DNA from 2 places in the Roseateles sp. FW301-B2 genome. Region 2 is predicted to be linked to the other one. Evidence: riboswitches for the same ligand, from Rfam matches in the RefSeq annotation. Region 2 holds a riboswitch; the other holds the start of a gene.
What was found. A riboswitch is a leader RNA that binds a small molecule or an ion and turns the genes downstream of it on or off. The one in region 2 is predicted to bind glycine.
Positions count from the first base shown of each region.

Region 1: another riboswitch for glycine. It lies ahead of AC3WQY_RS08680 (branched-chain amino acid ABC transporter substrate-binding protein); the one in region 2 lies ahead of gcvT (glycine cleavage system aminomethyltransferase GcvT).

Region 1 covers NZ_JBYTBE010000009.1:108,177-115,150, forward strand. The annotation lists gene AC3WQY_RS08665 (YhdP family protein) at 1-646, shown strand, start outside; gene AC3WQY_RS08670 (carbon-nitrogen hydrolase family protein) at 643-1,446, shown strand; gene AC3WQY_RS08675 (hypothetical protein) at 1,461-2,015, shown strand; gene AC3WQY_RS08680 (branched-chain amino acid ABC transporter substrate-binding protein) at 2,225-3,367, opposite strand; glycine riboswitch at 3,535-3,627, opposite strand; gene AC3WQY_RS08685 (FAD-dependent monooxygenase) at 3,739-4,977, opposite strand; gene AC3WQY_RS08690 (potassium channel beta subunit family protein) at 5,089-6,069, shown strand; gene AC3WQY_RS08695 (ligand-binding sensor domain-containing diguanylate cyclase) at 6,135-6,974, shown strand, end outside.
Region 2 covers NZ_JBYTBE010000021.1:15,376-22,349, forward strand. The annotation lists gene AC3WQY_RS15125 (amidohydrolase family protein) at 1-138, shown strand, start outside; gene AC3WQY_RS15130 (serine hydrolase domain-containing protein) at 142-1,836, opposite strand; gene AC3WQY_RS15135 (DegQ family serine endoprotease) at 1,960-3,513, opposite strand; gene AC3WQY_RS15140 (ATP-binding protein) at 3,576-4,901, opposite strand; gene AC3WQY_RS15145 (response regulator) at 4,898-5,557, opposite strand; glycine riboswitch at 5,668-5,771, shown strand; glycine riboswitch at 5,781-5,893, shown strand; gene gcvT (glycine cleavage system aminomethyltransferase GcvT) at 5,953-6,974, shown strand, end outside.

The DNA of each region.
Region 1 (6,974 bases), on a different contig from region 2:
GGACGTCAGCGACGGCGGCAAGCTCCTGCAGGCGCTGGGCCAGGGGCAGATCCTGCGCGGCGGCAAGGGCCGCCTGAACGGCCAGCTCGGCTGGCAGGGCTCGCCGCTGAGCCCCGACTACCCCAGCATGGGCGGCCAGCTGCATGTGGCGCTGGACGCCGGCCAGTTCCTGCAGGCCGAGCCCGGCGTGGGCCGGCTGCTGGGCGTGCTGAGTCTGCAATCGCTGCCGCGCCGCCTGCTGCTGGACTTCCGCGATGTGTTCTCGCAGGGCTTTGCCTTCGACAGCTTTACCGGCGACCTGCGCATCGAGAAGGGCGTGGCCCATACCAGCAACCTGCGCATGGTGGGCCTGCAGGCGGCGGTGCTGATGGAGGGCCAGGCCGATCTGGCCGCCGAGACCCAGGATCTGCGCGTGCTGGTGGTGCCCGAGCTCAACGTGGGCGGCGCTTCGCTGGCTTATGCGGCCATTAATCCGGCGATCGGCCTGGGCACCTTCCTGGCCCAATGGCTGTTGCGCAAGCCCATGGCGGCGGCCGGCACGGAGGAATTCCATGTCACCGGCATGTGGGATGCGCCCAAGGTCGATCGCATCGAGAAGTCCGAGCGCAAGCCGCCCGAGGAGGCGGCATCAGGAGCAGCACCATGAAGCTGGCAGCGATACAGATGGTCTCGGGCCCCGAGGTGGCGGCCAATCTGGCGCGTGCGCGCCATTGGATGGAGGCCGCCCGCGCCCAGGGCGCCGAGCTGGTGGCCCTGCCCGAGTATTTCTGCCTGATGGGCACGGCCGACGCCGACAAGTTGGCCATCGCCGAGGCCGATGGCGAGGGCCCGATCCAGGCCATGCTGAGCCAGGCGGCGCGCGAGCTGGGCCTGTGGGTGATCGGCGGCACCCTGCCGATACGCAGCGCGCGGGCCGACAAGGTGCGCAATGCCTGCTGCGTCTATGCCCCGGACGGCCGTCGCGCGGCGCGCTACGACAAGCTGCACCTGTTCTGTTTCGACAATGGCCGCGAGCGCTATGACGAGGGCCGCGTGCTCGAGCCCGGCGACGCGCCGGTGACGCTGCAGGCCGGGCCGCTCAAGCTCGGGCTCTCGGTCTGCTACGACCTGCGCTTTCCCGAGCTTTACCGTGCCATGGGCGTGGGCGGCCCCTGCGACCTGCTGGCCGTGCCCGCGGCCTTCACCTACACCACCGGCCAGAAGCATTGGGAGCTGCTCTTGCGTGCCCGCGCGGTGGAGAACCTCGCCTATGTGATCGCGCCGGCCCAGGGCGGCACGCATCCCAACGGCCGCCGCACCTGGGGCCACAGCATGATCGTCGACCCCTGGGGCGAGGTGCTCGCCTGCCTGCCTGAGGGCGAGGGCCTGGCCATCGCCGAGCTGGACGCGCCGCGCATGGCCGCCCTGCGCGCCCAGCTGCCGGCCCTGCAACACCGCCGACTTTGATCGAGGAGCACGCCATGCAACGCCGCACATCACTCTTGGCCCTGCTGGGGGCAGGTCTTGCGCTCGCCGGCTGCGGCACGCCCGCCGACCCCGAGGGCATGCGCCTGAGCGTGGCCGACGGCCTGCAGCTGCGCGGTTGGGTGCCCGAGGCGCTCAAGCAGCAGGTGCAGCTGGGCCAGGTGCTGGGCGGCCAGCCGACCGGCCGCCTCTGGGGTTCCAAGATCGGCGACGAGGCGCTGCGCGTGGCGCTGCAGGAATCGCTCAAGGCCGCCGGCATGCTGGCGCCGCAGCCTCAGGGCGGCCGCTACGAGCTGCGCGCCGCGCTGCTGGCGCTGGAGCAACCCGCGGTGGCGGTGGGCGACGCTCGCGTGGCGCTGACGATGGCCTATGAACTGCTGGACAAGGCCAGCGGCAACAAGCTCTACCAGCGCGAGCTGCGCAGCGTGCATGTGGCCGAGTTCGGCGACGCCATGCTGGACCAGAACGAGCGCCTGCGCCTGGCCAACGAGGGCGCGCTGCGCAAGAACATCAATGCCGCGCTGCGGGAGCTGCTGGAGCTGCGCTACTGAGACGAGCCTGCGCCGGCTGCGGCTGGCCCAGCCAGGCTTGCCGCGTGGTCTGCAGGAGTTGACGGAGGGTTTGGGCCTGAATATTGTTCATGGCCCCAGTGTCGGGGCGCTTGATGACAGGCCGTTGAAGGCCGTGCAGGGCGGGGCGCCTGAGCCGGGGGTCAGGCGCTCGCCCGGCACGGCCTGGCCACCGTGCCGCCCGCATCTGCTCAGCGCACGACGCCGAGCTCCTCGCGCTGTCCGCGGTTGAAGGTGTAGAGCGTCAGTGCACCGTTCTTGATATCGCCCTTCTCGTCGAAAGCGACGCTGCCGGTGACGCCGGAGTAGCTGATCTTCTGTAGCACCGGCAGGTACTTGGCCGGTTCGGCCGATCCCGCCTTGACCATCGCCTCGGCCATCACCTTCGTGGCATCGTAGGTGTAGGGCGAGTAGATCTGGACCTCGATGCCGAACTTCTTCTTGAAGTCGGCCTTGAACTTGTCGAGCGCCGGCCGCTGTGCCGCGTCAACGCCACCAGCGATCGCGCAGACCACTTGGCCGTCGGGCACCTGGCCCGAAGCCAGCTTGGGCAACTCGGCGGTGCAGATACCGTCGCCGCCCATGAACTTCGACTGGATGCCCAGCTGCTTCATCTGCCGCAGCATCGGGCCGGCCACCGCGTCCATGCCGCCGTAGAAGATCACGTCGGGCTTGGCCGCCTTGATGCCGGTGAGGATGCCCGTGAAGTCGGTCGCCTTGTCGTTGGTGAACTCACGTTTGGCGATCGTCGCGCCGGCGGCCTTCGCGGCCTTCTCGAACTCGCTGGCAACGCCCTGGCCATAGGCGGTGCGGTCGTCGATGACCGCAACGGTCTTCGCCTTCAGCGTCTGTGCAGCGTAGCGGCCCAGCGTGCCACCGAGCTGGGCGTCGTCGGCGACCATCCGGAAGGTCGTCTTGAAGCCCTGGCGGGTGTAGCGCGGGTTCGTCACCGACGGCGCAATCTGCGGGATGCCGGCGTCGGCGTAGATGCGCGCGGCAGGGATTGCGGTGCCCGAATTCAGGTGGCCGACGACGCCGTTGACTTTGTTGTCCACGAGCTTCTGCGCCGCGGCAGTGCCTTGCTTGGGGTCGCCGGCGTCGTCCTCGGCCAGGAGCACGAAGCGGGCCGGGCGGCCGCCGATCTGCAGACCCTTGGCGTTCAATTCCTCGATCGCCATGCGGACACCGCTTTCGTTGTCACGCCCGAGGTGTGAGGCGGGGCCGCTGAGTGCGGCGACATGGCCGATCTTGACCACGAGGGGCTCCGCTGCGTGCGCGGACATGGCGAGGCAGGCCAGGGCGATGCCGCCGAGGCGTGATGGGGTAGGTTTCATGAAATCTCTTTTGTCGACGTCGGTGGGTCAAGTGACGCCACCGGACCGCGGTGGTCGTCGCCCCCTCTGTTGCTGACACCTGAGAGATTCGTGCGGCCCCCGGGGGCCAGACTTGCTCCTTCGGCGTACCGGCGGACGTCAGGCAGCCGGCAACTCTGCAGAGTTCATCCGCGACATCGGTCCGTTTGCCTGAGAGTTTCCGGGGCGGTTGCTCCTTCGGCGCCGCGCGGGTGGCACGCGGACTCTCCCGACGTCGCTCGGGCTCGTGGCCGGCAAGACGGTCGACAAGCGACCTCGGTCTTGCGGTGAAGTCGATGACTATACCTGAGGCAAGGGTTAACCCTTGTTGCGGCCGCCTCGACGCCGGCGCCTCAGCGCCTTCCGAACATCATCTGCCGCGCCAGCGCGCGCTTCAGCGGCGGGGCGGCCTGCAGCGCGGCCAGCGCCAGGCCGCGTGCGCCCGGCAGGCCGGGCCAGCGCCAGGCAAAGCTGCGCGCCAGGAAATCGGTGGCGGCGATCATGCTCCAGCGGTCGGGCGCGCGCTGCCATTCCACGCGGCGCAGCGCGCTGTCGATCGCGCCCTCCGTGCGCAGCGCCTGCACCAGCGCATAGGCGTCGCGCAGGCCCAGGTTGAGCCCCTGGCCGGCCACCGGGTGCAGTGTCTGGGCGGCATTGCCGATGCGGACAACGCGGCCCTCCACCAGGGTGCGCTCGGCGTTCAGGCCGAGCGGGAAGCACTTCAGCGCGCCGATGCCGCGCAGCGGCGGCAGGCCCGGCGGCAGCAGGGTGTTGAGCACCGCCAAGCGCTGCGCGTCGCTGAGCGTGCCGATCTCGTCCTCGGCCTGCGGCAGGCACCAGACCAGGGCCGCACGGCGCTGGCCGGCACGCTCGGGCAGGGGCAGCAGGGCCAGCGGGCCGTTGCGGGTGAAGCGCTCGTAGGCCACGCCCGGCGGCGCGGCCGGGTCCAGCTCCACCGTGCCGACCCAGGCGTTCTGCGCATAGTCGCGCGCCACCGCCTTGCGGGCCTGCTCGGCAAACACGCCGCCCTCGGCCACCACGGCGAGGTCGAAGCGCTCGGCCAGATGGGCATCGCCGGCGTCGATCTCCACGCCCGAGCCCTCGGGCTTGATGGCCGACACGCCCTGGCCGAAGCGCGCGGACAGGCGATGCGGCGCGCGCGCGCAGGCTTGCAGCCAGGCGGCCTGCAGCGGCGCCACCAGCTGGCCGTAGCTGAGCACGGCACCGAGCTGCTCCACGCCCTGCTCGCGCGCGCTGATGCTGACCTCGGGCTGGCCGCCGGCACCGAACAGCCAGGGGTGGCTGAGCGTGGGCGGGGCCTGGCTCACCTGCACCTGCAGGATCGCCTGCGCCTGCGCGGCCTGGCCCGCCTGCCAGGTGCCCAGGCGCTGCAGCAGCTGCACGCTGCCCAGCGAGAGCGCGAGGGTGCGCGGGTCGCCCGAGACATCGCGTTCCAGCGGCCGCGCGTCGAACAGGCTGATGGCCGCCTCCGGCAGCAGCTGAGCGGCCAGCAGGGCCAGGCTCAGGCCGGCCGGCCCGGCGCCCACCACGGCGAGTGACATGCGGGTCGGCGTGCTGGCTTCGGTGGGCATGGTGCGCATAGCGTATGAATTCGGGGTACGCCGGCGGGCTTTGCCGTGCGCCGCCCACTATAGCGGCGGGAGTCCGCTACGCTCTGGCCCTTCTCGATAGGAGTCCAACACATGCAATACCGTCGCCTGGGCCGCAGCGGCCTCAAAGTCTCCGAGCTCTCGCTGGGCTCCTGGGTCACTTATCACAACCAGGTCGACACCAAGGCCGCCACCGAGATGCTGGCGGCCGCCTTCGACGCCGGCGTGAACTTCTTCGACAACGCCGAGGTCTATGCCATGGGCAAGAGCGAGGTGGTGATGGGCGAGGCCTTCAAGGCGCTGAAATGGCCACGCCTGTCCTACATCGTCTCGACCAAGTTCTTCTGGGGCATCAGCCGCGAGGCCAATACCGTCAATGCCAAGGACACGCTCAACCGCAAGTACCTGATGCAGGCGATCGATGGCTCCTTGCAGCGCCTGGGCCTGGACTTCATCGACCTGGTCTATTGCCACCGCCCCGATCCGCACACGCCGATCGAGGAGACGGTGCGCGCGATGAGCGACATGATCACCCAGGGCAAGGCGCTCTACTGGGGCACCAGCGAATGGTCGGCCGCCGACATCCGCGCCGCCTGGGAGATCGCCGAGCGCCACCACCTGCACAAGCCGGTGATGGAGCAGCCGCAGTACCACCTGTTCCATCGCCAGCGCGTCGAGCAGGAGTACGCGCGCCTGTACGAGGACCTGGGCCTTGGCCTCACTACCTGGAGCCCGCTGGCCTCGGGCCTGCTCACCGGCAAGTACAAGGCCGGCATTCCGGAGGGCAGCCGTGGTTCGCTGGAGAACATGGCCTGGATGCGCGAGCAGCTGCAGGATGCCGCCAAGAACGCCGCGGTGGCCGAGCTGGAGAAGCTGGCCGCCGAGCTGGGCGGCAATGTGGCGCAGCTGGCGATCGCCTGGGCCAACCACAACCCGCATGTCTCCACCGTGATCCTGGGCGCCAGCAAGCTCAGCCAGCTGCAGGACAACCTCGCCGCCCTGGCGCTGGCGCCCAAGCTGACGCCGGAAGTGTTGGAACGCATCGACGCCGTCACCAAGCCGCTGGCCAAGTAAGGCAAGAACTGACCCCGGCCGCATTGCACTGCCTGGGTGGCGTCGCGGGCCGCTAATATCGCGGCATGCTCGGGCGCGCCTTGATCCTGTGGTTTCTGTGCCTGCTGTGCGGCCCGGCGGCGGCGCAGCAGCCGCTGCTGGCGGAGCCGCGCTTCGATTCGGTGGGCGATGCCGGCTCGATCGCCGACGGCGTGGTGGCGGCGATCGCCCAGGACGGCAGCGGCTTCATCTGGGTCGGCACCAGCGTTGGCCTGGTGCGCTTTGATGGCTATCAAGTCAAGTCGGTGGCCATGCACAACGAGCAGCGCCGCCAGCTCGGCACCAGCTTCGTCCGCTCGATCCTGGCGGCGCGCGATGGCCGGCTGTGGGTGGGCACCGAAAGCGATGGCCTGGGCCTCTACGACCCCGCGGCCGACCGCTGGACCTTCTACCGCAGCAATGCCGCCGATCCCAAGTCGCTCGCCCCCGGCACGGTGCGGGCGCTGGCGCAGGACCGCGATGGCAGCATCTGGGTCGGCACGATCGGCGGCGGGCTGGACCGCGTCGACCCCGCCAAGGCGGTGTTCCAGCATTTCAACCGCGCCGGCGGCGGCATTCCCGACGACCGCATCCAGAGCCTCTATCTGGACCGGCGCGGCCAGCTCTGGGCCGGCACCTGGAACGGGCTGGCGCGGCTGAGCCCGGGCGGGCAGCGCTTCGAGCCGGTGTTCTCCGATGCGGCGCAGCCGCAGCAGCTGGCGGGCAAGATCATCTCGATGCTGGCCGAGGCGCCCGACGGCCGCCTCTGGGTCGGCACCCAGCAGGGCGAGCTGGCCATCGTCGATCCCGTCAGCGGCGCCGGCCGTTGGCTGGCGCGCGCGCCCGCCGGCCAGGGCGGCAACAAGTCCAGCTCGGTCTATGCGCTG
Region 2 (6,974 bases):
GGGCGCCTGTACGCGCTGCCCTCGATGAACGAGGTGGGCCTGCGCAGCAAGGCGCGCAAGCCCTTCTTCTTCGAAGGCGCCGGCGTGCACACGCCCATCGACACCGAGATGGTGTCGCATGGGCATGATGGCGATTGAACGTCAGCGGCGCTGCATCACCAGCTTGTTGGGCCCCTGCAGCAGGGTCAGCTGGCTGGCGCGGCCCTCGCTGAGCACGAAGTCGAGCTTGGCGTCGACCTGGGCGACGTAGAGGTTCAGCGGCGTCGTGGCCTTGAGTTCGAAGGCCGGCTGGCCAGGCGCCTGGCCGCGCAGCACGCCCTGCTCGTCCCTGAACACCTTGATCTGGAACTGCGGCGACTGGTACTCGCCGATCAAGGCCTGCTGCTGTTCGGGTGAGAGCGCGATCGTCGTCACGACGGGCAGGTCGCCACTGCGCTTCCAGTCCTCGGCCGCGCCCTCGCCATCCTGGTAGAGCGTCAGCGCGACGACCTTGCCGGCGCCATCGCGCTGGGCCTTGAAGCGCGCCACGCTCATCTCGAAGGCAAACTCGTCGGGCCCGACCGGCAGCAGCGCCACCGGCCGGCCGCCACCGCGCGTGGACATCAGGCGGCCGTCCTGCACGGCCAGCATGCGCGTCTGCTTGTCGTCGAGCGCATAGACGCCTTCGAAGGCCTTGAGCTGCGCGGCCGACATCGCGATGGGCAGCAGCTCCGCGTATTTGTGGCCGGTCGCGAAGGCGCCGAGCTTGCGCGACAGCAGGTCCAGATTGAGCCCCGGGCCGGTCGAGTTGCGCAGCAGCACCACGCTGGTCTGGGTCTGCGGCAGGTAGGCGAGCGAGGAGACGAAGCCGTTGATGCCGCCGCCATGCTGGTAGAGGGTCTGGCCGCGCAGCGTCTGGCTGGCGATGCCGAAACCGTAGTTGGCCGCGCTGGCCTTGCCCTCTGGCGTCACCATGCGCGCGTAGCTGGCGGGCGACAGCAGCTTGCCGCCATGCAGCAGCCGGTTCCAGCGCCAGAGCTCGTCGACGGTGGAGACAAAGGCGCCGGCCGCATGCGGCTGGGTCATGCTGATCATGTTGTCCACAATCACGCCCTGGGCCAGATCGGCGCCATAGCCGCTGGCCATGCCCTTGATGACGCGCGTCTCGCCGGGATAGCCGGTGCGCGCCAGCTGGTTCGGCGACAGCATGGCCTCGTTGATGTACTGATGCCAGGGCTTGCCGGTGATCGCCTCGATGACGGCGCCCACCAGCACATAGCCCGAGTTGTTGTAGAGCCAGCCCTGGCCGGGCGCGAAGTCCGCCGGCTGGTTCTTGAACTCGTCGATCAGCTGCGCGGTGCTCAGCTCGCGCCGCACCGGGTTGGCCATATAGCCCGGGATGCCGGTGTAGCTCTTGATGCCCGAGGTGTGGTTGAGCAGCTGCAGCAGGCTGATCTTGTCGCCCTGCGGGTAGGCGGGCAGGTATTTGGCAAGCGGATCGTCGAGCCGGGCGCGCCCCTCGTCGATCAGCTTCAGGAGCGCGGCGGCGGCGAACTGCTTGGTCACCGAACCGATGCGAAAGGCCTGGTCGGGCGAGAGCGGCACGCCCAGCTCCAGGCTGGCCATGCCGCGCGCACCGCGATACAGCACGTGCTCGCCGCGTGCGACCAGAATCGCCACGCCCGGGCCGTCGCGGCCAAGCTTCTGCTCATCGAGCAGTTGCTCGGCGTAGGCGGCGATGCTGGGCCCATCGGGCAGGGTCTGGGCGCTGGCCGGCGAGATCAGGCCGGCGAGGAACAGGCTGCCGAGCAGGGCCTGGCTGCTGATGGGACGGACATGGCGGCGGGTGTCGAGCACGGGCGGGCTCCTCGGTGGTTTTTGAGGAGCGCAGCATGCCCCTGCGCCATGCCCAGATCAAAGCCGCGGGCGACGAAGCGCAGCGACCGCGGGATGAACCGTCAACAAGGCCGACCGGGCCGCTCAGCCCAGGCGCACCGGCACGAAGATCTTCTCCTTGCCGCGCTGCACCAGCAGGGCCACCGACTTCTCCGCGCCGGCCACCACCGAGCGCACTTGCTCGATGCTGCTGACCGGCGTGCCATTCACCGCCAGCAGCACATCGCCGGGGCGCACGCCGGCCTGTGCGGCGGGGCCGCCGGCATCCTCCACCACCAGGCCCTCGCGCAAGCCGGACTCGCGCTTTTCCTCGGGCTGCAGCGGGCGCAGCGCCAGCCCCAGCTTGCCCTGGGCCGGGCCGGCGTTATCGTCGCTGCTGGCCACTTGCGCGCCCTTGTCGTTGGCATCGCCGAGCTTGGCGCTGATTTCCTCGCGCTTGCCCTGGCGCCAGATCTCCAGCTTGGCGCTCTCGCCCGGCGTGGCCAGGCCCAGCAGGGTGGGCAGGTCGGTGCTGGCGACGATCGCCTGGCCCTTGAACTTCAGGATCACATCGCCCGGACGCAGGCCGGCCTTGGCGGCGGGCCCGCCCTCCTCCACGCTCGCCACCAGCGCGCCCTCGGGGCGCTCCAGCTTGAAGGAATCAGCAAAGCTCTGGTTCACGTCCTGGATGGTCACGCCCAGGCGCGCATGCTGGGCCTTGCCGCCGTTCTGGATCTGCTGGCGCACCCGGTTCGCGAGCTCGATCGGGATCGCAAAGGACAGGCCCTGGTAGCCGCCGCTCTGGCTGTAGATCTGCGAGTTGATGCCCACCACCTCGCCGCGCGCATTGAAGAGCGGGCCGCCCGAGTTGCCGGGATTGATGGCCACGTCGGTCTGCAGGAAGGGCACGAAGTTCTCCTGCGGCAGCGCGCGGCCCTTGGCGCTCACCACGCCGGCGCTGACGCTGTTCTCGAAGCCATAGGGCGAGCCGATCGCCAGCACCCATTCGCCCACGCGCAGATCCTTGGTGGAGCCGAGCTGCACGGTGGGCAGGCCCTTGGCCTCAATCTTGATCACCGCCACATCGGTCTTGGGATCGGCACCCAGCACCTTGGCGCGGAACTCGCGGCGATCGGTGAGCTTGACGGTGACCTCGCTGGCATCGCGCACCACATGGGCGTTGGTGAGGATCACGCCGTCGTCGCTGACGATGAAGCCCGAGCCCTGGCCGCGCGTCGGCATCTCGCGACCTTCCGGGCCACCCGGCATGCCGGGCACGCCGAAGCGGCGGAAGAATTCGTAGAAGGGATCGTTCGGGTCCAGCTGCGGCTGCTGGCCGCGCCGCATCGAGGTCTTGACGCTGCCGGTGACGCTGATGTTCACCACCGCGGCGCCCTGGCGCGCGGCGATCTGGGCAAAGTCGGGAAAGCCGGCGGGGCCAGGTGTTGCCACCGGGGCCGGCCCTTGCGCGCTGGGCGCGGCGCTGGCCAGCAGCTCGCTGGCAGGCGTCGCGGCTTCGGCGGTGGCCGAGGTCTTGATCGCCACCGCGCCGCGCATCGCTGCGGCACCGCCGGCGGCGCCCAGCACCCCGGCGGTCACCAGCGCCCACACGAGGCGCTTGGCCGGAACCATGGTTTCGCTGACTTGCTTGGTGTTCATGAGGAAGCCTCCTGAGAGTGAGTTGACGCGATGGCCGAACTTTGCTCTTTGAGACTTAGACCTCACTTAATGCGCGGCAGGCGCAGTTCGACGCGCAAGCCACCCAGCGTGGCGGCCTCGCCCAGCGTGAGCCTGGCCCCATGGCGCTCTGCGATCGCCTTCACGATGGCCAGGCCCAGGCCGCTGCCGCTGGCCTGCTGCGCGTCGGCGCTGCGGTAGAAGCGGTCGAACACGCGTTCGCGCTCGGCCACCGCAATGCCGGGGCCGCTGTCCTCCACCACCAGCAGGGCCTCGTCGGGCGTGGCCAGCAGGCTCACGTCCACGCGCCCGCCTTCGGGGCTGTACTTGACGGCGTTGTCCAGCAGATTGCGCAGCAGCATGCGCAGCGCCTGGGGCTCACCCTGCACCTGGGCAGCATCGCAGCGCGTCAGCCCCAGGTCGATCTGGCGCGCCGCGGCGGCATCGCTGATGTCCACCACCGCATCCTTGCAGAGCTGGTCCAGCGCCAGCGGCTGCGCCAGCTGCTGGGCCTCGCCCGGCGCCTGCTCGCGCGCCAGCGCCATCAGCTGTTCGATCAGATGGCTGGCGCGCTCGATGCCGCTGGCCAGGCGCCCGATCGCCAGTGCCTGGCCGGGTGCATCGGGCGCGCGCTGCAGCGATTGCAGCTGCAGCTTGAGCGCCGCCAGCGGCGAGCGCAGCTCGTGCGCCGCATCGGCGATGAAGTGCTGCTGCGCCTCGAAGGCCTGGCGCACCCGGCCCAGCAGGGAGTTCAGCTCATCCACCAGTGGCTTGACCTCGGCGGGCAGCTCCTCGCTGGCCACCGGCGAGAGATCGTCGACCGCGCGCGCGGCCAGCTGGTCGCGCACCTTGGCCACCGGCTCCAGCGATTGGCTCACCACCCACCACACCACCAGGGCCAGCAGCGGCAGCATCAGGGCGATGGGCGCGATGGTGCGAAAGGCCAGTTGCCCGGCCATGCGCTGGCGCACCGCCAGGTCCTGCGCCACCTGCACCACCTGGTAGCGGGTCTGCAGCGAGAACACGCGGAAATGCTTGCCATTGGCGTCCAGGTTCGAGAAGCCCAGTACCGCGCGCTGTGGCAAGAGCGCCTCACCGGGCGAGCGGAACATCGGCACGCCGTCCAAGCCCCAGACCTGCACCATGAAGTCGTAGCTCTTCTGGTCGCCCAGCGGCAGGCTCACCGTGCCGCTGCCGACGCTGCCCTGCAGGGAGAAGGCCATCTGCTGCATGTGGTAGTCGAAGATCTCGTCGGCCTCCTGCAGCGCGGTGCGGTAGGCGCTGCCGCCCTGCACCAGGGCCGAGAGCGAGAAGGCCAACAGCAGGAAGGCGATCAGGCGGTAGCGCAGGGAGCGGGGAAACAGCATCATTCCTTGGGCACCCGGTAGCCCACGCCGCGCACGTTCTGGATCAGCGCCGCACCCAGCTTCTTGCGCAGGCCGTGGATATAGACCTCCACCGCATTGCTGCTGATCTCGTCCTTCCAGCTGTAGAGCTTTTCCTCCAGTTGCTGGCGCGACAGCACCATGCCCGGCCGCGCCAGCAGCGGCTCCAGCACCGCCCATTCGCGCGCCGACAGCGTGACCTGCCGGCCTTCGGCCACCACCTCGCGGGTGGCGGGGTTGATGCTCACGCCGCGGTGTTCGTAGACCGGCTCGGCGCGGCCGCTGGCACGGCGCAGCAGCGCGCGGATGCGCGCCAGCAGCTCGTGCAGCTCAAAGGGCTTGAGCACATAGTCGTCGGCGCCGGCGTCCAGCCCGGCAATGCGCTGCTCGAGCGCGTCGCGGGCGGTGGCGATCAGCACCGGCATGACCTGCTTGCGCGCGCGCAGCGCGCGCAGCACGCTCATGCCATCGCGCTTGGGCAGGCCCAGGTCCAAGAGCACCAGGTCGTAGTTCTGCGCCTGCAGGGCCGCGTCGGCCAGCTCGCCGTCGCGCACCCAGTCGACCGCATAGCTTTCGGCGCGCAGCAACTCGAGCAGTTGCTCGCCAATCATCGGGTCGTCTTCCACCAGCAGCAGTCGCATGCCAAGTCCTCTTGCCGGATTTACGGGGAAGTGAGATTTTCCATGCGCGGCAAGGCCGGCCATTAGACGAGACTTAATTTGCTCGCCCGGCCCCAAAACCATGGCTACAATCCGCGCCGTCAGGAGAGAGCTTTCCACGCAAAGCCGCCGAAGGCGCAGAGGCACTGGTGATCCCACGCTTCGAACGCTCAGGCAAAAGGACTGACAAGACGCCTCGATGCAGGCGTTCCTCACTGGAGAGAGGCGGGTCTTTGTTGAACCCGTCCACCGAAGGGGCAAGCTGTCGGCGATACGCCGGTGGTCAATCTCTCAGGTACCAAGGACAGCGAGGGCATATCCCCCACCATCGGTCTCAGGACCGGGTGGGCTTTCAGAATGCCCTCGGAGTAAGTCCCTTGTCTGCCGCACTCAAGACCACCCCCCTGCACGCTCTGCACATCGAACTCGGCGCCAAGATGGTGCCCTTTGGCGGCTACGACATGCCGGTGCAGTACAAGGAAGGCATCCTCGCCGAGCACAAGCACACGCGCACGGCGGCCGGCCTGTTCGACGTTTCCCACATGGGCCAGCTGCGCCTGGTCGGTGCCGATGCCGCTGCCGCACTGGAAACGATCGTGCCCGTCGACGTGATCGACCTGCCGGTGTTCAAGCAGCGCTATGCGCTCTTCACCAATGAGCAGGGCGGCATCCTCGACGACCTGATGCTGTGCCGCCGCCCCGACGACATCTTTGTGGTGGTGAACGCCGCCTGCAAGGAGCAGGACACCGCGCATCTGCAGGCCAAGATCGGCGGCCGCTGCGAGGTCATCAGCCTGCCCGAACGTGCCCTGCTGGCGCTGCAGGGCCCGCAGGCCGTCACCGCGTTGGCGCGCCTGAACCCAGAGGTGGCCAAGCTCACCTTCATGACCGGCGGCTTCTTCAATCTGGACGGCATCGAGACCTTCCTGACCCGCTCGGGCTATACCGGCGAAGACGGCTTCGAGATCTCGGTGCACAACGACCAGGCGGTGGCGCTGGCGCGCAAGCTGCTGGCCCAAGCCGAGGTCAAGCCCATCGGCCTAGGCGCGCGCGACACCTTGCGCCTGGAAGCCGGCCTGTGCCTGTACGGCCATGACATCAATACCGAAACCACGCCGGTGGAAGGCGCGCTGACCTGGGCGATCCAGAAGGTGCGCCGCGCCGGTGGCGCGCGTGCCGGGGGCTACCCCGGTGCCGCGGTGATCGACGGCCAGCTCGCCGGCGGCGCCAGCCGCAAGCGCGTGGGCCTGATCAGCGCGGAGCGCATGCCGGTGCGCGAAGGCGCCAAGGTGGTGGACGCCGAGGGCAAGGAACTGGGCGTCGTCACCAGCGGCTCGCTGGGCCCCACGGTGGGCAGCCCGGTGGCCCTGGCCTATCTGCCCAGCAGCCACACGGCGGT